Regions from separate parts of the Streptomyces sp. SID5469 genome, predicted to be linked through region 4. Evidence: riboswitches for the same ligand, from Rfam matches in the RefSeq annotation. Region 4 holds a riboswitch; each other region holds the start of a gene.
The links. Region 4 has a riboswitch for cobalamin ahead of GTY58_RS30510 (prenyltransferase/squalene oxidase repeat-containing protein). Riboswitches for the same ligand answer to the same signal wherever they lie in the genome.

Region 1: linked by a shared signal. The riboswitch ahead of GTY58_RS33350 (cobalamin biosynthesis protein) and the one ahead of GTY58_RS30510 (prenyltransferase/squalene oxidase repeat-containing protein) in region 4 are both predicted to bind cobalamin.
Region 2: linked by a shared signal. The riboswitch ahead of GTY58_RS12225 (HoxN/HupN/NixA family nickel/cobalt transporter) and the one ahead of GTY58_RS30510 (prenyltransferase/squalene oxidase repeat-containing protein) in region 4 are both predicted to bind cobalamin.
Region 3: linked by a shared signal. The riboswitch ahead of metE (5-methyltetrahydropteroyltriglutamate--homocysteine S-methyltransferase) and the one ahead of GTY58_RS30510 (prenyltransferase/squalene oxidase repeat-containing protein) in region 4 are both predicted to bind cobalamin.

The regions. Positions count from the first base shown of each region.
Region 1 covers NZ_WWIN01000001.1:7,695,584-7,700,800, forward strand. Annotated here, with positions in the region: gene GTY58_RS33345 (cobyric acid synthase) at 1-351, opposite strand, end outside; gene GTY58_RS33350 (cobalamin biosynthesis protein) at 348-1,289, opposite strand; cobalamin riboswitch at 1,407-1,550, opposite strand; gene GTY58_RS33355 (hypothetical protein) at 1,748-1,963, opposite strand; gene GTY58_RS33360 (inorganic phosphate transporter) at 1,976-3,229, opposite strand; gene GTY58_RS33365 (lysozyme) at 3,420-4,163, opposite strand; gene GTY58_RS33370 (class II aldolase/adducin family protein) at 4,360-5,085, shown strand.
Region 2 covers NZ_WWIN01000001.1:2,839,780-2,844,996, reverse strand. Annotated here, with positions in the region: gene GTY58_RS12235 (hypothetical protein) at 21-608, shown strand; gene GTY58_RS12230 (YcnI family protein) at 648-1,412, shown strand; gene GTY58_RS12225 (HoxN/HupN/NixA family nickel/cobalt transporter) at 1,439-2,542, opposite strand; cobalamin riboswitch at 2,570-2,786, opposite strand; gene GTY58_RS12220 (metalloregulator ArsR/SmtB family transcription factor) at 2,864-3,211, shown strand; gene GTY58_RS12215 (membrane protein) at 3,220-4,926, opposite strand; gene GTY58_RS12210 (bifunctional nitrate reductase/sulfite reductase flavoprotein subunit alpha) at 5,058-5,217, opposite strand, start outside.
Region 3 covers NZ_WWIN01000001.1:2,492,531-2,497,747, reverse strand. Annotated here, with positions in the region: gene metE (5-methyltetrahydropteroyltriglutamate--homocysteine S-methyltransferase) at 1-1,359, opposite strand, end outside; cobalamin riboswitch at 1,522-1,740, opposite strand; gene GTY58_RS10760 (3-hydroxybutyryl-CoA dehydrogenase) at 1,879-2,748, opposite strand; gene aceB (malate synthase A) at 2,745-4,337, opposite strand; gene aceA (isocitrate lyase) at 4,483-5,217, opposite strand, start outside.
Region 4 covers NZ_WWIN01000001.1:7,056,998-7,062,214, forward strand. Annotated here, with positions in the region: gene GTY58_RS30500 (CbiQ family ECF transporter T component) at 1-252, opposite strand, end outside; gene GTY58_RS30505 (SCO2322 family protein) at 268-942, opposite strand; gene GTY58_RS30510 (prenyltransferase/squalene oxidase repeat-containing protein) at 939-2,216, opposite strand; cobalamin riboswitch at 2,334-2,466, opposite strand; gene GTY58_RS30515 (MBL fold metallo-hydrolase) at 2,534-3,559, opposite strand; gene GTY58_RS30520 (aldehyde dehydrogenase) at 3,768-5,217, shown strand, end outside.

The DNA.
Region 1 (5,217 bases), 640 kb from region 4:
CAGGACGGTCCCGAGCAGCGCCTCCTGCCGCCCGCCGTGGTAGCCGCGCGCGCTCATCTCGCCCACGGGCCTGCCCATCAGGACGACCTGGCTGCTTCTGTCGCTCCCGGGCTTGAGCAGCACGGGGTTCATCAGCGCGGTGGGCTCGACCCGGGCGGCCTGTGCCTGCATGGCCTGCGCGCGCCCGATCTCGGCACCTTCGCGCGTGACGAAGGAGTTCAGGGACATGTTCTGCGCCTTGAAGGGCGCGACCTTGACGCCCTGGCGCACCAGCCACCGGCAGATCCCGGCGGTCACGACGCTCTTGCCCGCGTCGGAGGTGGTACCGGCGATCAGCAGTCCGCCGCTCATGACGTCCCTCCCCGTTTCCACAGCCGCCCGGCGGCGGCCACGCCCAGGGCGAGCCAGCCCACCCGCCGCGACAGGCGTACGGCCCGCTCGATGTCCTTGCTGTCCACGGCCCGTCCGCCGCCGTTGAGCACGGGCCGGTGTTCGACCCTGCCCCCGTACGAGAGCGTTCCGCCCAGCCGTACCCCGAGAGCCCCCGCGAAGGAGGCCTCCACCGGGCCGGCGTTGGGGCTCGGATGCCGGGCGGCGTCCGAGCGCCAGGCGCGCAGGGCGCCGCGCGGATCGTGTCCGGCGAGGGCGGCGAGTACGGCCGTCAGCCGGGCGCCCGGCCACCCCATGACGTCGTCGAGCCGGGCCGAGGCCCACCCGTACCGCAGATACCGGGGAGACCGGTGCCCGACCATGGCGTCGAGCGTGTTGACGGCCCGGAAACCGACGAGCCCCGGCACGCCGCCGACAGCCCCCCACACCAGCGCCCCCACGACCGCGTCGGAGGTGTTCTCGGCGACGGACTCGACGACGGCGCGGGCGATCCCGTCGGCGTCGAGGGCCCCCGGGTCGCGCCCGCACAGATGGGGGAGCCGCTCCCGGGCCCCCTCGATGTCCCCCGCGTCCAGGGCCTGCCCGATGGCCCGCGCCTCGCGCCCGAGGGAGGTCCCGCCGACCACGGCCCAGGTGGCGGCGGCGGTCAGCGCGACGGAAGCGGTACGGGAGGTGCGTACGGAACGGGCGGCGACGGCGGCGAGGCCCACGGCCCCACCGGCACAGACGACGGTGTGCAGCGCGCCCCACCCGCGGTGGTCCCGCCACAGCACCCGCTCCACGACGCCCGCGGCCCGCCCGAACGCGGCGACCGGATGCCCGCGGCGGGGATCGCCCAGGAGCAGGTCGCCGATGAGCCCGGCGGCGGCGCCGTACGCGAAGACGCGATCGGCACGCATGGGGTCAGCCCGCCGTCGGGGGGAGGAGAGGCCGCGTGCTGAACGTACTGGTGAGCAAGACCCGCAACGGGCAGCCGCGCATGGCGATATGTCCTCACTCAGGGTGTCCACGCCCTGGTTCGACGAGACCGGCGGTGAGAGTTCCTGGCTCCCGGGGACTTACTTCCCCGGTGACAGTGGCGGGACCGCGCCGGACTCACACCGGCTTCCTCTTCTGCCGCCGTACTTGGCTCCGGCAGTCCACCATGGCTCCCGAACACCCGTCAACTTGCTGTTGACCTGGGACGGAGGAGTGTGCTGAGGCCCACACGCACACGGCGTGCGGGGCGCGTTCGGGCGTGGGGCGGGGCGCACGCGCATGGAGCACGGGGTGCTTATGCGTGGGGTGCGGGACGCATACGCGTGGGGTGCGGGACGGATGGTCCGTCCCGCACCCCAGGTGCGTGTACCGCCGTGCGTCAGGCGACGATCAGATAGATCCCGTACGCCACCGCCGCCGCGCACGCCGCGAAGCAGGCGTAGGCGCCGGTGGTCGCCAGTGCGGCCGACCCGCCCTCGGCCGACTCCTTCTTGGTGAGGCCGACGATGCCCAGGGTGAAGAGGCCCACCAGGCCGACGGTGACCACGAGGCTGACTCCGAAGACGGAGCCCAGTGCTGCCCAGTCGATGCTCATGCTGTTCGTTCCTTACACCGTGGCCGGACGGGTGGGCTCCGCGCCCGGGGACGGGGCCGGGATGGTGGTCTTCAGGTCGGCGGTGGCGTCGACCACGGAGACCGGGCCCGCCGGCGGCGGGGTGACCGCGGCGATCGCGGTGGTGACGACACCCGCGGGCTCGGCCGCGATGTCGTTGACGTTGTCGACGGTCACCGGCTGGCGGCGGGACAGGGCCCAGATGGCACCCGCACCGGCGACCAGCAGCACGCCGGTGGCGATGGTGCCCCAGGTGCCCTGCTTGGTGAGGAGTTCGGCGCCCGCGCCGACCAGGCCGGCGGCCGGCAGGGTCAGACCCCAGGCGGCGAACATCCGGGTCGCGGTGGACCAGCGGACCACCCCGCCCTTGCGGCCGATGCCCGCACCGAGGACGGAGCCGGAGCAGACCTGGGTGGTGGAGAGCGAGAAGCCGATGTGCGAGGAGGCCAGGATGGCCGTCGCGGCGCTGGTCTGGGCGGCGAAGCCCTGCGGCGGGGCCAGGTCGGTCAGGCCCTTGCCCATGGTGCGGATGATCCGCCAGCCGCCGAGGTAGGTGCCCAGCGCGATGGCCGTGCCGGCCGAGACGATGACCCACATCGGGGGGTTCGAGCCGGGGGCGACGACACCGCCGGTCACCAGCGCGAGGGTGATGATGCCCATCGTCTTCTGCGCGTCGTTCGTGCCGTGGGCGAGGGAGACCAGGCCGGCCGAGGCGATCTGCCCGGCGCGGTAGCCCTTCTTGGTCGCCTTCTCGTCGGCGCGGGCGCCGATCCGGTAGGTGAGGCGGGTCGCCAGCATCGCGGCGATTCCGGCCACGACCGGCGCGGCGACGGCGGGGATCAGGATCTTGGTGACGATGGTCGGGCCGTTCACCGACGACCAGCCGGCCGACATGACCGCGGCGCCTATCAGGCCGCCGAACAGTGCGTGGGAGGAGCTGGAGGGCAGACCCAGGAGCCAGGTCAGCAGATTCCAGAGGATGGCGCCGACGAGCGCCGCGAAGATCACTTCGACGCGGATGCCCTCTTCGTTGATGATGCCGCCGGAGATCGTCTTGGCGACCTCCACGGAGAGGAAAGCGCCGACGAGATTCAGCACGGCGGACATGGCCACCGCCGTCTTGGGTTTCAGAGCGCCGGTCGAGATGGTCGTCGCCATCGCGTTGGCAGTGTCGTGGAAACCGTTCGTGAAATCGAACACGAGAGCGGTAACGATCACGATCCCGAGGAGAAGCGTGATGTGTTCCATTTACCCAGGCTTCTGTTGGACGTCAGTGGCAGGTGGACCGTAAGCAACCTGGGTGAACGGAAGATGAACTGAGGCGGGCTGTGGGGTGTCTCTATCGGAGTCCCGTCGCTCCGCTTGTGACGAAGCGACGGTATCTCCCTTTCGAACGGAGGCGGAATTCCGGCCTCCGGAGGCTTGTGGCGGGGTCGGGTCAGCCCTTGGCGAAGCGCTTCAGTCCGGTCATGGACCCGTTGAAGAGATTCTGGTCACCCGGCAGGCTGCCGCTGTTGTCGTACTGCCAGAACGTCCAGAACGACCAGCCCGCCGGAAGCGCCCCCGCGTTCGCGGAGTCGTAGCGGGCCAGCCACAGCGCGTGGTCGGCGGCGAAGGCGGCGCTGCCGCCGGTGCACTTGTTCCACCAGTGCGTGGTCGTGTAGATCACCGGGCGGCGGCCGGTCTGCCGTTTCACCTCGTCGCTGAACGACTGGATCCAGCCGACCATCCTGGCCTTGCTCAGGCCGTAGCACTTCTTCTTGCTGTACGGGTTGTACTCGATGTCGAGTGCGGGCGGCAGCGTCCAGCCGTCGGCGCGCCAGCCGCCGCCGTTGCGCACGAAGTACGCGGCCTGGGCGGCGCCGGACGACTTGTCCGGCAGTGCGAAGTGGTACGCGCCACGGAGCAGGCCGGCGTTGCGCGAACCGTTGTACTGCCGGCCGAAGAAGGGGTTGCGGTAGTCGGTGGACTCGGTCGCCTTGATGTAGACGAACCTGGCGCCCTTCGCCTGCGCGCCCGACCAGTTGACATCCTTTTGGTGGGACGAGACGTCGTGGCCCAGCGGCTTGCCCGCCGCCGAGGCGGGAAGCCCGGCGAAGACGGTCCCCCCGATGGCGAACACCGCCGCGGACGCGGCGAGGACGCGGGCGCGGCGACGGGACGGTTTGTGATCACGGGCCATATTTCCCCCCGGAATGGCGACGTGTGCGGCAAATCTCCCAGAGGTTACTGGGAGATCGGCCCAAGTCCGTCGACCACCGGCCAATCATCGCGAGCAGGCGATATGTATCGGTATGCGCCCTTACGGACGTATGGCTTCCGCCCTAAAGTGCCCAGGTCCACCGGCGGCCCCGGCCCTCGCCTGGCAGGATCGCGGCATGGCTGAGCAGCGGCGCGACGGGCGGGATGCGGGGGGCGTGCGGGAGCACCCCCAGGAGCGGCGCGAGGAGGGGCAGCGGGACGAGGTGGCCCGGGCCTGGGACGACCTCGTGGCCACCGCCCGCCGCACGGTGTCCGACGGTCTGGTCGTCGGCACGTCGGGCAATGTCTCCGTGCGCGTGGGGGACACCGTCCTGGTCACACCCACGGGAGTGCCCTACGAGCGGCTGACGCCCGCCGATGTCGTGGGCGTCGGCCTCGACGGCCGGCAGGTGCTCGGTTCGCTGGTCCCGACGAGCGAACTGCCCATGCATCTGGCGGTCTACCGCACCACCGACGCGCGCGCCGTCGTCCACACGCACGCCGTGCACGCCACGGCCGTGTCGACGCTCGTACCGGAGCTGCCGCTGATCCACTACATGGCGGGCGCGCTCGGCGGGCCGGTCCGGGTCGCCCCCTACGCGACGTACGGCACGCCACAGTTGGCCGAAAACATGCGACGGGCCCTCGAGGACCGCACGGCCTGCCTCCTCCAGAACCACGGCACGATCGCCTACGGCGCGACCCTGCCCCAGGCGTACGACCGCACGGCCCAACTCGAGTGGATGTGCCGCGTATGGCTGACGGCGTCCTCGATACCGGGCCTGACCCCGACGCTCCTCACGGAGGAACAGGTGGCGGAGGCGGGGGAGCGCCTGCGGGGGTACGGGCAGCCGGGGCGGTAGCGCGGGCGCCGGGATCGCACCGCGGGGACGGCGCGGTCCTGGCCGGGCGGCGCCGCGGACCCCGCCGGCGCATGCCGGTTCGGTGGCGGGGTACCCGGCGCGGCACGGGAAACAACACCTCCGAACCCGGCA
Region 2 (5,217 bases), 4.2 Mb from region 4:
GCATGGCAGGATCCACCGCGATGAACGCATCCCCCACGGTCCGGACCGTACGCGCGGCGGTGTTCGCCGTCGGGTGCGTGCTGCTGGCCGTCGGGGGACACGCGCTGGCGACCGGTGCCGTGCCGCCGGTGTGGCTGGACGTGGCCGGGTTCCTGCCCGTCTTCGCCGCCGCCTTTGCGCTGGGCGGCCGGGAGCGGTCGCTGGCCGGGATCGGCGGCGCGATGCTCACCGTGCAGGGCGGCATGCACCTGGCCTTCGACGCCGTGCGGCCACGGGCCGAGCGGATGCCCATGCCGGGGACGGCCCACGGCATGCACATGGCCCACCAGCCGCACGCGATGACCTCCCACGCCGTCGCCGCACACCTCGCCGCCGCCCTGCTCGCGTCCTGGTGCCTGCGCCGCGGCGAGGCCGCCCTGTGGTCGCTGCTGCGCAAGGCCGTCGCGTTCGTCCCGGGCCTCGCGGCCTGGTGGCGTACGGCACCGCTGCCCGCGTACGCGGCCGCGGCACGCCCGTACGCGCCCGGCCCCCGCCGCCCCCACCGGACCCTGCTCCGCCACGCCCTGTCCCGGCGCGGCCCGCCCGCCGGAAGCCCGTACCCCGCCTGATCCCCTACACCCCAGCACGAGTACGGAGTTTCCCCACTCATGTCCCCGATCCGCACCACCCCGATCCGCACCACCCTGCGCCGCGCCGGCACCGTCACCGCTCTCGCCGCCGCCGGTGTCCTCACCGCGGCGGGCGCCTCCTTCGCGCACGTCACCGTCCACTCCGAGAGCTCCGCGAAGGGCGCCACGGACGGCGTTGTGACCTTCCGGGTTCCCAACGAGGAGGACACCGCAAGCACCACCAAGGTGCAGGTCTTCCTGCCCACCGACCACCCGGTCCTGGGCGTGCTCGTCACCCCGCAGGACGGCTGGAGTGCCAAGGTGACGACCACGAAGCTCAAGACGCCGGTCAAGACGGACGACGGCACCATCACCGACGCCGTCTCCGAGATCACCTGGACCGGCGGCCGCATCCGGCACGGCCAGTACCAGGACTTCGATGTCGCCTTCGGCCAGCTCCCCGACGACGCCGACCAGCTGACCTTCAAGACGCTGCAGACCTACTCCGACGGAAACGTCGCCCGCTGGATCGAGGAGACGCCGAAGGGCGGCGAGGAGCCGGAGAACCCGGCGCCGGTGCTCCGGCTCACCGCCAAGGGCGCCGCGGAGGACACCGGGTCCGCCGCCGACAGCGACAAGAGCGCCGCCGGGAGCGGGAGTTCCGAGACCAAGGCGGCCGACAGCGACTCGACCGCCCGCGGGCTCGGCATCGCCGGACTGATCGTCGGCGTCCTCGGCCTGGCCGCCGCGGGCTTCGCCATCGCCCGCGGCCGTACCGCCACCGCCCGCTCCGTGGACGAGTAGCCGCCGGCCCGCCCCCCCCGCCGGCGTCAGTTCCCGTCGGCGGGGCGGACCGCCCAGCGCTGCTCCACCCTGGCCACCCGCCAGTACGTGATCGCCGCCGCCCACACGACCCCGAACAGCCCGACGATGATGTAGCCCACGTTGTCGAGGTCGAGGCCGGCGATCCAGCCGGTCACCGAGTCCCGCAGGTCGAGCTTGTCGTGCAGTACGCCGACCAGCTCGATGGTGCCGATCAGAAACGCCACGGCGATCGACAGACCGGTGATCGCCAGGTTGTAGAACACCTTGCGCACGGGGTTCGAGAAGGCCCACTGGTAGGCGAAGTTCATGAACGTGCCGTCGAGCGTGTCGAACAGGCTCATGCCCGCCGCGAACAGCAGCGGCAGACACAGGATCGCGTACCAGGGCAGCCCGGCCGCCGCACCGCTGCCCGCCATCACCATCAGCGTGACCTCGGTGGCCGTGTCGAAGCCCAGCCCGAAGAGGAAGCCCAACGGGAACATCTGCCCGGGACGGGTGATCGACTTGGTGAAGCGCCCCAGGATGCGGTTCATGAACCCCCGCGAGTCCAGGTGCTGTTCGAGCTCCCGCTCGTCGTACGTTCCCGCCCGCATGGCCCGGAAGACCCGCAGGATGCCGACGAGGGCGACGAGATTGAGGGCGGCGATCAGATAGAGGAACGACCCGGAGATGGTCGTACCCAGAACGCCCAGCACCTGGTGCGTGGTGGAGTCCTCGTTCATGACCCGTCCCGCCAGCTGGGTGCCCCCGGCGATCAGCGCGGCGAGGACGACGACCACGCTGGAGTGCCCGAGCGCGAACCAGAACCCCACCGACACCGGCCGCTTGCCGTCGGCCATCAGCTTGCGGGTGGTGTTGTCGATGGCGGCGATGTGGTCGGCGTCGAAGGCGTGCCGCATACCGAGCGTGTAGGCGGTGACGCCGAGGCCGATACCGAAGGCCTTGGAGCCGACCTCGTAGTGCCCGGGCACGACCAGCAGGAACAGAACGCCGAACGCGACCACGTGCAGGGCCGCGATCACCGCCAGCAGCCCGGCGGTACGGACGGTGTCCTCACGCCGCCACCGGAAGGAGGCGGCGGCCTCGGAAGACTGCGCGGGCAGGGTCATACGGTCACGCTCCAGCACCTCGTGGATCACTTCGTGAGATGCCGTGGCCGGTCTCCTGGCTTACGGGTACACGCGCCCGTCCCTGCCTTCCCGGCCCTGAGGGACCAGTGGCGCCGCCCGCGGCGGCACGGAACGGGAACTCCCCGATCACAGTGGCGAGGGCCGCTCCGGCATGAACCCCCTGAGGGGCCGTCACCGGCTTCCCGAGCACCACGGCCCGCCAACCCTAGGGCTGACCTGGGAACACCTGCAAGGCTGCACAGTTGCGCAGGTGTCCGTACGTAGGAAAGATCACATACGGCCGCCTGGAAGAATGCGCGCATGCATCTCGTCCCCGCCGACCGCGTTGACCGGAGCACCATCGACGGCCACCGGGTCTGTGACGCCATCGCCGCGATCGGCGAGCCCCACGGCGTACGCGCCTGGGCCGACCGGTTCTCCCTGCTCGCCGACCCCGGCCGGCTCGCCCTCCTCCTCGCCCTGCACCGGGCCGGACCGCTCGCCGTCTCCGACCTCGCGGTCGCCACCGGCATGAACGACCCCGCCGTCTCGCAGGCGCTGCGGCTGCTGCGCACCGCCGAGGTGGTCGTGGGCGAGAAGGCGGGGCGGGTCGTGCGGTACCGGGTGATCGACCCGGTGGTGCTGAAGCTGCTGGAGCAGGTGACCTGAGGGCCCCGTCAACGCTTCGGCTGCAACCGCACATCCGTGCTCGACAGCGTCTCCGGCGACGCGGAGAAGGCGCGCAGCCGGATGCGTACACCTGGCTCGGGGAGCTTGAACCTGCCGTCGGGCGGCAGGAGTTCATAGCGGGCCGAGCCGTGGGCGGGGACAGACGCCGGGCCGGCCTTGACCGACCAGTAGCGGTTCATGCCCTGATTGGTGGTCACCGTGAAGTGGGGGCGCATGGTGGTGCCGCCGGTGTTGGTGACCCGGAGGGTGAGCCCGGTGACGGTCCCCGTGCCCCGGCGGACGGCCAGGACCTCCATGCGCAGGGGCGGCGCGCCGGTCACCGCGTACGCCGCCGCCGACAGGGGCAGTGCCAGCAGCAGCGCGACGACGCCCACGCGGGCCGCCCGCCGCCGGTGCGCCCCGAACGGCAGCCGGGGCTGCCAGGCGCTCGCGAAGGCCGAGGGCGGCGCGGTGACGGCGGCCGCCAGCCACAACGGCGTCATCAGCAGGTAGTAGCCGTCCTGCGAGCGGGTCGCCAGGAAGAACGTGCACCAGGGCAGCACCGTCGCCGCCGGCCCCAGCCGGCGCATGAACAGGACGAGCAGCGCGAGCAGGACCGCCGCCAGCAGCGTGCTCGCATGGGAGTACCAGGCCAGTCGCCCGCTGCCGTCGGTGTAGTAGAGCGAGGCCCCGACCAGCCCCTGACCGTGGATCACCGCACCCTGGGTGAGCGGCAGCATGATGCCGGAGAGCCAGGAGCGCGGCTCACTGACGACGAAGAACGCGTTGATCAGCAGCCAGGTCCCGGCGGCCACGGCCCCGATCCGGCCCACGGCGACCACGGCGGCGCGCGGGCCCCGCTCCCCGCGGCGCAGCGCGTAGACCCCGGCCAGCAGGAACGGCGTCAGGAACCACGGCAGCTGCTGCGCCGCGCAGGCCGCGCCCAGACAGGCGGCCCGCCCCCAGTCCGTCCAGCCGCCCCCGCCCATCCGTGGCCAGCGCACCACCACCGGGATGAGGAGGGCGAGCGCGACGACGGCGGGGTACCCGTACCGGGCGTACGACGGCACAAGCCCGAAGCCGAGGCACACCAGGGTGGCCGCCGAGCGCCACCGCACGGGCAGCAGCCACCACAGAACGACCGTGCCGGCCAGCAGGGCCACCGTGCTCACCAGGGTGGCCGCGGCCGCGCCGGTGCCCCCGATCCACAGGAGCGCCGCGGTCAGCAGCAGACAGAGCGGCGGATAGCCGTACGTGAAGTCGTAGCCGCCGCTCATGGTCGGCGTGAGCGCGATGCCGTGGCCGAACAGCCAGGGCCACGGCTGTTCGTACACCGGGCGGCCGGCGATGAACTCGCGGGCGGCCTGCATGGTCAGGACGGCCTCGTCGGTGCCGCCGTGGTTCATGACCCAGGCGCACAGGGTGAGCGTCACCGCGATCACCAGGACGCCCAGATCGAGGCGCGCCAGCGCGCGGCCGCGGCGCACCACCAGGGTCAGCAGGCCGGTCGTCAGGATCCCCGCGTAGCACAGGGAGATGACCGCGGCCACCACCGGACGGAGACTGGCGGCCTGCACCCACACCTGCCGCGTGCCGATGAACAGGCTGATGCACGCGAGGAGCGTCAGCACCCGGTGCCACTGTGCCGGTGCCTCGTCCGGCGCCGCCGGCGTACCCGCCCGTCGGCCGCTTGTCGACGGCCCTGCTTCTGCCAAGTGCACGACACGGAACGTAATGGGACATCGTGAACGATGCGGGCCATGACGTGAAGAGTCCGGTGCGAGGCCGGTAAGAAGGCACCGAATGGAGGATCGGAACCGAATGGAGGATCAGAGCCCGGAGGGGCTCAGTACACGTCTCGGACGTACCTCTTCTCCGCGGCCAGCTGCTTCACGTACGCCGTGGCCTCCGCCTCGGTCAGACCGCCGTGGGTGACGGCGATGTCCCGCAGGGCCCGGTCGACGTCCTTCGCCATGCGGGAGGCGTCCCCGCAGACGTAGAACCGG
Region 3 (5,217 bases), 4.6 Mb from region 4:
GGCGGTCTGGGGGAAGGAGCCGATGGTGGTGGTCGGCAGCAGGGGCAGACCGAGGCGGGCGCGCTGGGCGGCGGCCCGCTCGGGGTAGGGCCCCGAGCGGCGGGCGTCGGCATCGGTGGTGGCGGCGGTGCGGGACCGTACCGCCGGGTCGCGGGTCAGCGCCGAGTCGGCGCGGGAGACGAGGTCGGCCCTGTTGGCGGCGAGCTGCGCGGCGATGGCGTCGGTGCCGTGGCCGAGCCCCTTGGCGAGGGTGACGATCTCGGCGGTCTTCTGGCGGGCGAAGGCGAGCCAGCGCAGGACCTGCGGTGCGATGTCGCGTTCGGCGGCGGCGTCGAGCGGGACGTGGAGCAGCGAACAGGAGGCGGCCACGTCGACCCGGTCGGCGAGCCCCAGCAAGGTGCCCAGCAGGGCGAGGGACTTCTCCAGGTCGTTGACCCAGATGTTGCGCCCGTCGACGACACCGGCGACCAGGCGCTTGCCGGGCAGACCGCCCACGGCGGCGAGCGCGTCCAGGTTCGCGGCGGCCCCTTCGGCGAAGTCGAGCGCGAGTCCCTCGACGGGTGCCTCGGCGAGGACGGGCAGGGCGTCGCCGAGCCGGTCGAAGTAGGAGGCGACCAGCAGCTTCGGGCGGTCGGTGAGCCCTCCCAGGACGCGGTAGGCGCGCTCGGCGGCGTTCAGTTCGGCGGGCGTGCGGTCCTGGACGAGGGCCGGCTCGTCGAGCTGCACCCACTCGGCGCCGGCCGCCCGCAGGTCGGCGAGGACCTCGGCGTACACGGGCAGCAGCCGGTCGAGGAGGGTCAGCGGGTCGAAGTCCGCGGCCACGCCGGGCGCGGGCTTGGCGAGCAGGAGATAGGTGACCGGGCCGACGAGGACCGGGCGGGCGGTGAGGCCGAGGGCGAGCGCTTCGCCGAGCTCGGCGACCTGCTTGGCGGAGTCGGTGCTGAAGACGGTGTCCGGACCCAACTCCGGCACCAGATAGTGGTAGTTGGTGTCGAACCACTTGGTCATCTCCAGCGGCGCCACGTCCTGCGTACCGCGCGCCATCGCGAAGTAGCCGTCGAGCGCGTCGGCCTCGACCGCGGCGCGGTGGCGTGCGGGGATCGCGCCGACCATGACGCTGGTGTCCAGGACGTGGTCGTAGTACGAGAAGTCGCCGGTCGGTACTTCGTGGATGCCGGCCTCGGCCAGCTGCTGCCAGGTGTCCCGGCGCAGGCCGGTGGCGGTGGTCCGGAGGGCGTCGGCGTCGAGGCGGCCCTTCCAGTACCCCTCGATCGCCTTCTTCAGTTCCCGGCCCCGGCCCTGGCGGGGGTAGCCGTACACGGTGGCCCGTGCCGCCGCGGCTGCGGACTTCGCTGTCACGGATCTCTCCTTCGCGAGATGTGTCCCTGAGATCCCGGGACGGGACGCGAGCGCGAAGGGGTGACGGACCGGACGGAGCCGACCCGCGCGGCAAGGCGCGGTCGTCCGTCAGGTATGCACGCCGACCCGCCCACGAGGTCACCGGGATGTCCGCGCGCGAACGGTCGCGCACGGGCAGCGGGCAGGTCTTCGGACTCGCGAGCACGCCCTCCGTACGGAGGACACCTACTGGCCGTCGCTTCCCGGGCCTTTTGGGCCCAGTGCGTATGACAGCGTTCGTTCCCACTCACCGCTGCGGGGCAGTCCCGGATTCCCGCCGGGTTCCCTCTTACGACGCCTCCCGCCTGGCGGACGGGGCGAACCAGCTGCACCACCCAGCCTAGACGATGCCCACATCCCGGACGGTGCGACGAGACGCCGGACAGGCGAACAGGGCGGGCGGCGCCGTCCTCCCGTGGCGTCGCCCGCCCTGGCTCCTCAGCTGCCGCCGGTCCCTCAACCGGCGGCGGACCGGGCCCCTCAGCCCTGGTCGTACACGTGGAACCCACGGCCCGTCTTGCGGCCGAGCAGCCCCGCCTCCACCATCCGCTGGAGCAGCGGCGGCGATGCGTAGAGCGGTTCCTTGAACTCGTCGTACAGCGACTCCGCGATCGAGGCGACGGTGTCCAGCCCGATCAGGTCGGCCAGCTTCAGCGGTCCCATGGGATGGGCGCAGCCGCGTTCCATGCCGGCGTCGACGTCGGCGACGGAGGCGAAGCCGGACTCCGTCATGCGGATCGCCGACAGGAGGTAGGGGATGAGCAGGGCGTTGACGACGAAGCCGGCCCGGTCCTGCGAGCGGATGACGGTCTTGCCCAGCGACCGGGTGGCGAAGTCCGTGACGGCGTCGACGGTCCGCGCGGAGGTGTGGAGGGAGGCGACGACCTCCACCAGGGGCAGGACCGGTACCGGGTTGAAGAAGTGCAGGCCGATGACCCGGTCGGCGCGTCGTGTCGTCATGCCCAGGCGCGTGACCGGGAGGGAGGAGGTGTTCGTGGCCAGGACCGCCTCGGGATCCTCGACGATCTTGTCCAGTGCGGCGAAGACCTCGGTCTTGGCGTCCGCGTTCTCGACAACGGCCTCGACCACGAGCTGCCGGTCGGCGAGGTCTTCGAGGCTGCGGGTGAAGGTCGTACGGGCGAGGGCGTCCTGCGCGGCGGCCCGGTCCAGCTTTCCGTGCCGGACGGCACGATCCAGCGAGGCCTCCACGCGTTCCCGTGCGGCTCGGGCGGCCTCGGCGTCCACCTCGCACACGATCGTGTCCAGTCCGGCTCGGGCGCACACCTCGGCGATGCCGGCGCCCATCTGCCCGCCGCCGACCACTCCGACGCGTCGGATGCCTCGGCTCATGACCGCGCCTCCGCGTGCCGGACGAGGTGACGGGTGTAGGCGTCCGGGGTGAAGAACAGCGGCAACTCGGCGGCCAGCGCCGTTCGTTCGAAAAGGGCACGCACCTCGTCGAGGGCCGCCCAGGGGTACTCCGCGCCCAGGGCGGCGAGTTCGTCGTCGAGCAGCCGCACCACGGTATCCCGGTCGACGACCCGGTGCCGCAGCCACTGCCAGATCTGCACGCGGGCGATCTCCGCGGTCGCCGCGTCCTCCATCAGGCCGTACAGGGCGACGGCCCCCCGCCCGCGCAGCCAGGCGTCGAAGTAGCGCAGCGAGACCGCGATGTTGGTACGGACCCCTTCCGGCGAGGGCGGTCCGCTGATGCGCCGCACCGACAGCAGGTCCGCGGCGGTCACCTCCACGTCGTCCCGGGTGCGCTCGATCTGGTGCGGCCGCTCGCCGAGGACACCGTCGAAGACCTCGCGGCACATGGGCACCAGGCCGGGGTGGGCCACCCAGGAGCCGTCGAAGCCGTCCTCCGCCTCGCGCTCCTTGTCCAGCCGGACCTTCGCCAGGGCCGCCTCGCCCGCGGCCGGATCCCTGCCGGGCACCTGCGCGGACATGCCGCCGATGGCGTGGGCGCCGCGCCGGTGGCAAGTGCGCACCAGCAGTTCGGTGTAGGCGCGCAGGAAGGGTGCGGTCATGGTCACCGTGGCCCGGTCGGGCAGCAGGAAGTCGGTGCGGTGCCCGAAGGTCTTGATCAAGCTGAAGAGATAGTCCCAGCGTCCCGCGTTGAGGCCGGCGCTGTGTTCGCGCAGCTCGTAGAGGATCTCCTCCATCTCCACGGCGGCGGTGATCGTCTCGATGAGCACGGTCGCCCGGATGGTCCCCGGGGGGATGCCGAGCAGCTCCTGGGCGAGGACGAAGACGTCGTTCCACAGGCGGGCTTCGTATCTGTTCTCCAGCTTCGGCAGGTAGAAGTACGGTCCGTGTCCGGCGTCGATCTGGCGCTGCGCGCAGTGGAAGAAGTACAGGCCGAAGTCGACGAGGGAGGCGGGTACGGGCCGGCCGTCGAACTCCAGGTGTTCCTCCGTCAGGTGCCAGCCCCGGGGGCGGACCATGATGGTGGCGAGCCGGTCACCCAACCGGTACTCCTTGCCCTCCGGTGTGGTGAAGTCGATCCGCCGCTCGATGGCGTCGAGCAGCGTGAGCTGGCCGCCGATGATGTTGTCCCAGGTGGGGGAGGTGGCGTCCTCGAAGTCCGCCATCCACACCCGCGCTTTGGAGTTGAGCGCGTTGACGGCCGTACGGCGGTCGGGCGGGCCGGTGATCTCCACCCGCCGGTCGGTCAGGCCGGGGGCCGGTGCGGCCACGCGCCACGAGGCGTCCGCCCGGACACCGGCGGTGGCGAGGGGGAAGTCGAGCGCGGATCCGGCCGCGAGCCGTATCGCCTGCCGCCTGCGCTCCTTCAGCAGCTCCGGGCGCCGCTCGCCGAAGGCCGCGACGAGGCGGCCGACGAAGTCCAGGGCGGCGGGTGTCAGGATCTCGTCGTGGCGGTCGCCCGGTGCCGCGAGGACCCGGACGCGGTGTGTCAGTGCGCTGGTGGACATCAGGTTCTCCTGATCGGGAAGCGAAGCGGCGGAGGACGGGCGATGCGGGCGGCGGGCCGGGCGATGCGGGCGGCGGGCCGGGCGGGGGACGGTCGCCCGGCCCCCGCCCGGTCATGGGCCGGTGGACGCGGCACCGGAGGGCCGGCTAGTGGAACTGCTCCTCCTCCGTGGAGCCCGCCAGGGCCGTGGTCGAGGAGGCCGGGTTGACGGCGGTGGAGACCAGGTCGAAGTAGCCGGTGCCGACCTCGCGCTGGTGCCTGACGGCGGTGAAGCCGTGCTCCTGCGCGGCGAACTCCCGCTCCTGGAGGTCGACATACGCGGTCATGCCGTGCTCGGCGTAGCCGCGGGCGAGGTCGAACATGCCGTGGTTGAGGGAGTGGAAGCCGGCCAGGGTGATGAACTGGAAGCGGTAGCCCATCGCGCCCAGCTCCCGCTGGAACTTGGCGATCTGGTCGTCGTCCAGGGCGGCCTTCCAGTTGAAGGACGGCGAGCAGTTGTAGGCGAGCATCCGGTCGGGGTACTCGGCGTGGATCGCCTCGGCGAACTCGCGGGCCTGCGCGAGGTCCGGGGTGCCGGTCTCGACCCAGATCAGGTCGGCGTACGGGGCGTAGGCGAGGCCGCGGGCGATGACCGGCGCCATGCCGCCCCGTACCCGGTAGAAGCCCTCCGCGGTGCGCTCGCCGGTGACGAACTCGGCGTCGCGCTCATCGACATCGCTGGTCAGCAGATTCGCGGCCAGGGCGTCGGTGCGGGCGATGATCACCGTGGGCACGTCGGCGATGTCGGCGGCGAGCCGCGCCGCGTTGAGGGTGCGGATGTGCTGGGAGGTGGGCACCAGCACCTTGCCGCCGAGGTGACCGCACTTCTTCTCCGAGGCGAG
Region 4 (5,217 bases):
CGCGAGTCTGACGAAGGCGTTGTAGGAGCGGGCCCAGGGGGCGCTGGTGCGCCGGGCCGCGACGACGTAGGCGGACACGGCGACGAGGAGGGCGAGCAGCAGGGGGTTGGTGGTGCGGGAGGCGGCGGTGCCCAGGCCGAGGGCCCAGAGCCACCAGGCCCCCGGGTGGAGGGCGTTGGTCCGGTTCGCCGTCGGCTGCGCCCATCGGTCCCGCCGCGCGCGGCGGCGGTCCGCGGCGGTGGCGGCAGTCATGGTCCCCACCTCGTCTCAGCCCCGCCGGCGCCGGGCCCGCCAGATGGCCGCGGCGCCCAGCAGCGCCACCGCCGCCACGCCCGCGAGCAGCCCCACCGACGGACCGGGCCGCGGCGCGTTCTTGTCGGACGTGGCCGTGGGCTCGTCGGACGTGGCCGTCGGCTCCTTGGCCGTCGGCTCCTTGGGCGTCGTCACCTGCTCGCCGCAGCCCGTCCGCGGATAGCCCGCGATGGCGCACAGCAGCGCGTTCGTGTCGTAGCGCAGGGGCCGTGCCACCGCGGCCAGGGCGTCCGCCGTCGTCGCGTCGTCGGGTATGCGGGCGCAGGCCGTACGCGGCGCCGAAGGGGTCTCGCCCCGCGGGGCGTCAGCGCGCGTGCCGAAGTCGAGGACCAGCGCCACCCGCTTCCTGCCCTCCCGCGCGGGCGTCCTCGCGCAGATCACGGCGAAGCCCGCCGTCCCGCGCGGTTTCGCCGAGTCCTGCGAGTCGGCGCTGACCGAGAAGCGGAAGCCCTGGACGTCGCCGTCGGAGGGGCGTGCGGTGGACGGCCCCTGGGTCGCGTACGTCCAGCTGCCGCCGACGCGGTCCCAGAAGGACCAGTAGCGGTAGCCGGTGGCCCCCGCCCGGCCCGCGTCGCCGAGGACCAGCAGGAGCACGGCCAGGACCAGGGCGGACGTCCCGCGGAGGCTCACAGCTGCTGCCTCTTGTTGCGGCGGGAGAGCAGGAACCCGATGCCGATGCCGGCGACGAGGCAGACGCCGACGAGCCACCAGACGTTGAACGCGCTCTTGTGGTCGACCTTCTTCGCGTCGGGCTCGGACGCGGCCGAGTCGCGGGACGGCGCCTGCGCCGCCGGACCCGTCGCGCCGAGCTTCTCGACGAGGTCCACCCCGCCGAAGTCGCGTGGCTGGGCGCCCGCCGCGCGCGCCGCGAAGATCAGCTGCGCGTACGCGGCCGGACCGGCCTTCGCCGCCCAGACACCGGAGTTCTTCTCCAGCCAGGCGAGCGGCCCGGCGGTGGCCGACGTCGACCCGGCGGCGGCCAGGGCGACGACCGCGTCCGCGGTGTTGCCGTAGTCCGGCTGGGGCTTGGCGCCGGGCATCGCGGACTTCAGGTAGGGCGCCTTGGCCAGGGACGCGGCGAGATAGGAGGCGCCGTTGTGCGCCGCGTCCGCGGGCGTGAAGGAGTCACCGGAGGCGCACTCGGATCCCTTGGACTGCCCGGATGCCTTGGACTCCCCGGACCCCTTGGACGCCTTGCCGGCCGCCTCGATGACGAAGCCCTTGCCCAGGCTGCCGACCACGCCGGCCGCCGTCGCGTCCGCGTTCGCCGCGAGGGCGCCCTTCTTGTCGGGCTGGAAGGCGAACGCGCCGCCGCCGGTCTTGTCGCACGGCACGGAGAGCGCGAGCAGGGCGTCGTAGGGCGACTTCCCGTTCTTCACCTGCTTCTTCGGCTCGTCGCCCGCGGCGGCCAGCGCGCCGATCACCACGGACGTCGAGTTCGCGTCGCTCGCGCCACCGGCCGTGTACCCCCAGCCGCCGTCCTTGTTCTGCACGTCCTTCAGCCAGCGCACGGCCTGGCCGACCTCGGCGTCGTGTCCGCCCAGTGCCGCCAGCGCCTGCACCGCCGCCGCCGTGCTGTTGGTGTCGACCATCGTCTTGGCGTCGCACTTCGCGCTCGCGTCCGCGCGGTACGGCGCGAAGGCGCCGCTCGCGCACTGCTGCCCGGTCAGCCAGTCCACCGCCTTGGCGGCCGGCCGCACCCCCACCGTGTGCTGGGCGAGCAGCGCGAGCGACTGGCGCCAGACACCGTCGTACGTCGGGTCCGTGGAGCCGTACAGGGCGGAGGGGAAAGCCCGCGACGGTGACGCGGACGGTGACGCGTCGTCGGCAAGGGCGACCGGGGCGGTGGCGCCGCCGATCACGGCGGTGAGGGCCAGTACCGCTGCGCTGCGGCGAACTATCATGATCGGCGGATGCCTCTCCCTGGGAGGGGCCGGGCGCGCGGGCGCACTGAGGCAACCGGGCGGCTCCGACCCCGTGAACCTCGACGGTGCCGGTCATCGGCGGGCTGCCGGTGACCTGAGCCGGTCACGTCCTGTGCGGGGCAGTCCGGCTCACCGCGCGAGCGGCATACGGTTGCGGGTCAGCGCCGGATTTGCACCGGCTTCCCCCCGTACGGGTGTGATGACGACGCGCTCACTCTACCGGCCCGTACGAGCGGACCTGAGGGCCGCCTGTGAGTGGCCGTCCCGCGGATCACACCGCCACGTACGTCCCCGGATCACACCGCCACGTACGTCACCGGGTCGCTCCCCGGTACCGCCTCCGCGCGCCCCAGTTTGACCAGGCGGCGTACATGGGCCTCGGCCTCCGAGACCGCGATGTTCCGTGAGCCGTGGGGGATGTGCTCCCAGGGCCGGTTCCACTCCATGCGCTCGGCGAGCTGCCAGGGCGTGAGCGGGGTGTCCAGGAGGGTGAGCAGTCCGGTCAGCCGCTCCTCGTGGTGCGTGAGCAATTCCCGTACGCGGGCGGGCGCGTCGGTGAAGGCGTGCTGGTGGGCCGGGAGCACCTCGGCGGGCCCGAGCCGGCCGACGCGCTCCAGGGAGTCGAGATAGTCGCCGAGGGGATCAGTGACCGTGGTGTCGTCCGGGTCCTCGTACAGGCCGATGTGCGGGGTGATCCGGGGGAGGAGATGGTCGCCGGAGAACAGGCGTCCGTGGCCGGGGAGTTGAGCGGGATGCTCCTCCTCCAGGTGGAGGCACACATGTCCGGGGGTGTGCCCCGGTGTCCAGATCGCGCGCAGTCGGCGGCCGGGGAGGCCGACGAGGTCGCCGGGGACGATCTCGCGGTCGGGGAGCGCGGGGGACAGGCCCGGCAGAGCGCGCGGACGGGCGGCGCGCAGGGGCGCCACGTGCGCCTCGGGGGCGCCGGCCGCCATGAGCTTGGCGGTCATGTAGGAGAACCAGCGCTCGGGGCGGGCCTCGCGGGTGCGCCGCACCACCGCGGTGTCCGCCGCGTGCATCGCGATCCAGGCCCCGGACATTTCGCGCACCCGGCCCGAGAGGCCGTGGTGGTCGGGGTGGTGATGGGTGATGACCACCCCGTGGATCTCGGCGGCCGAGGTGCCGCACGCCGTCAGGCCCTCGGTGAGGGTGTCCCAGGAGGCGGGGTCGTCCCAGCCCGTGTCGATCAGGACCGGTCCGCGGTCGGTGTCGACGACGTACACGAGCGTGTGGCCGAGGGGATTGTCCGGGATGGGGACCTTGATGGACCGTACGCCTCCGCCGTGGTCGGACACCTGCGCCATGGGCTCCCCAATCGCCGCGTTCCGGTCACTATAACTAGAACACGTTTCGATGGGAGCCCGGGTCGACCGTTCCGTGCCCCGTCCGGTCCGCACCCTGTCCGGTCCGTGGACTCCGTCGGCCGGAACTGGTATCAGTCTTCCTATCTGATGGGTCGTCAGAGAAGCTCGTCGGAGAAGCGTCGGAGTGCGTCCCGGGAGGCAGTCGGCCATGACCGAGCTCGTGGAACACGGACAGCTGTTCATCGGCGGGGTGTTGGCGGACCCGCTGGGCAAGGACGTCATCGAGGTGATCTCCCCGCACACCGAGGAGGTCATCGGACGGGTGCCGCACGCCTCCACGGCGGACGTGGACCGCGCGGTCGCCGTCGCGCGCAAGGCGTTCGACGAGGGCCCCTGGCCGCGCGCGACCCTCGACGAGCGCATCGAGGTCGTCACCCGGATCAAGGACGCCATCGCGGTACGGCACGAGGAGATCGCCCGGGTCATCTCCTCCGAGAACGGTTCGCCGTACTCCTGGAGCGTCCTCGCGCAGGCCCTCGGCGCGATGATGGTGTGGGACGCGGCGATCACGGTCGCGCGGAACTTCACCTACGAGGAGACCCGCGACGGAGTCCTCGGGAAGATCGTGGTGCGGCGCGAGCCGGTGGGCGTGGTCGCGGCCGTGGTCCCGTGGAACGTGCCGCAGTTCGTCGCCGCCGCCAAGCTCGCCCCCGCGCTGCTGACCGGCTGCACGGTCGTACTGAAGCCGTCGCCCGAATCGCCCCTGGACGCCTATCTGCTGGGCGAGATCGCCCGGGAGGCCGGGCTGCCGGAAGGCGTGCTGTCGATCCTGCCGGCGGACCGCGAGGTGAGCGAGTACCTGGTCGGGCACCCCGGGATCGACAAGGTCTCCTTCACGGGATCGGTGGCCGCGGGCAGGCGCGTGATGGAGGTCGCCTCCCGCAATCTCACCCGGGTGACCCTGGAGCTGGGCGGCAAGTCGGCGGCGGTGGTCCTGCCGGACGCGGACATCACGACCTCGGTGCCGGGGATCGTCTCCGCGGCCTGGATGAACAACGGGCAGGCCTGCGTGGCCCAGACGCGCATCCTCGTTCCGCGCTCGCGCTACGACGAGTTCGCGGACGCGTTCGCGGCGGCGGCGAGCGCCCTGGTGGTCGGTGACCCGCTGGACCCGGCGACCCAGGTCGGCCCGCTGGTGGCGAGGCGGCAGCAGCGGCGCAACCTCGACTACATCCGCATCGGCCAGGAGGAGGGCGCCAAGATCCTGACGGGCGGCGGGCGTCCACCGGGACTCGACCGCGGCTGGTACGTGGAGCCGACCCTCTTCGGCGACGTCGACAACTCCATGCGGATCGCGCGGGAGGAGATCTTCGGGCCGGTCATCTGCCTGCTGCCCTACGGCGACGAGACCGAGGCCGTGAAGATCGCCAACGACTCCGACTACGGGCTGAGCGGCAGTGTCTGGACGGCCGACGTGGAGCACGGCATCGACGTCGCACGCCGGGTCCGTACGGGCACGTACTCCGTGAACACCTTCAGCCTCGACATGCTCGGCCCGTTCGGCGGCTACAAGAACTCGGGTCTCGGGCGGGAGTTCGGGCCCGAGGGGTACGGCGAGTTCCTGGAGCACAAGATGATCCACCTGCCGGCCGGGTACG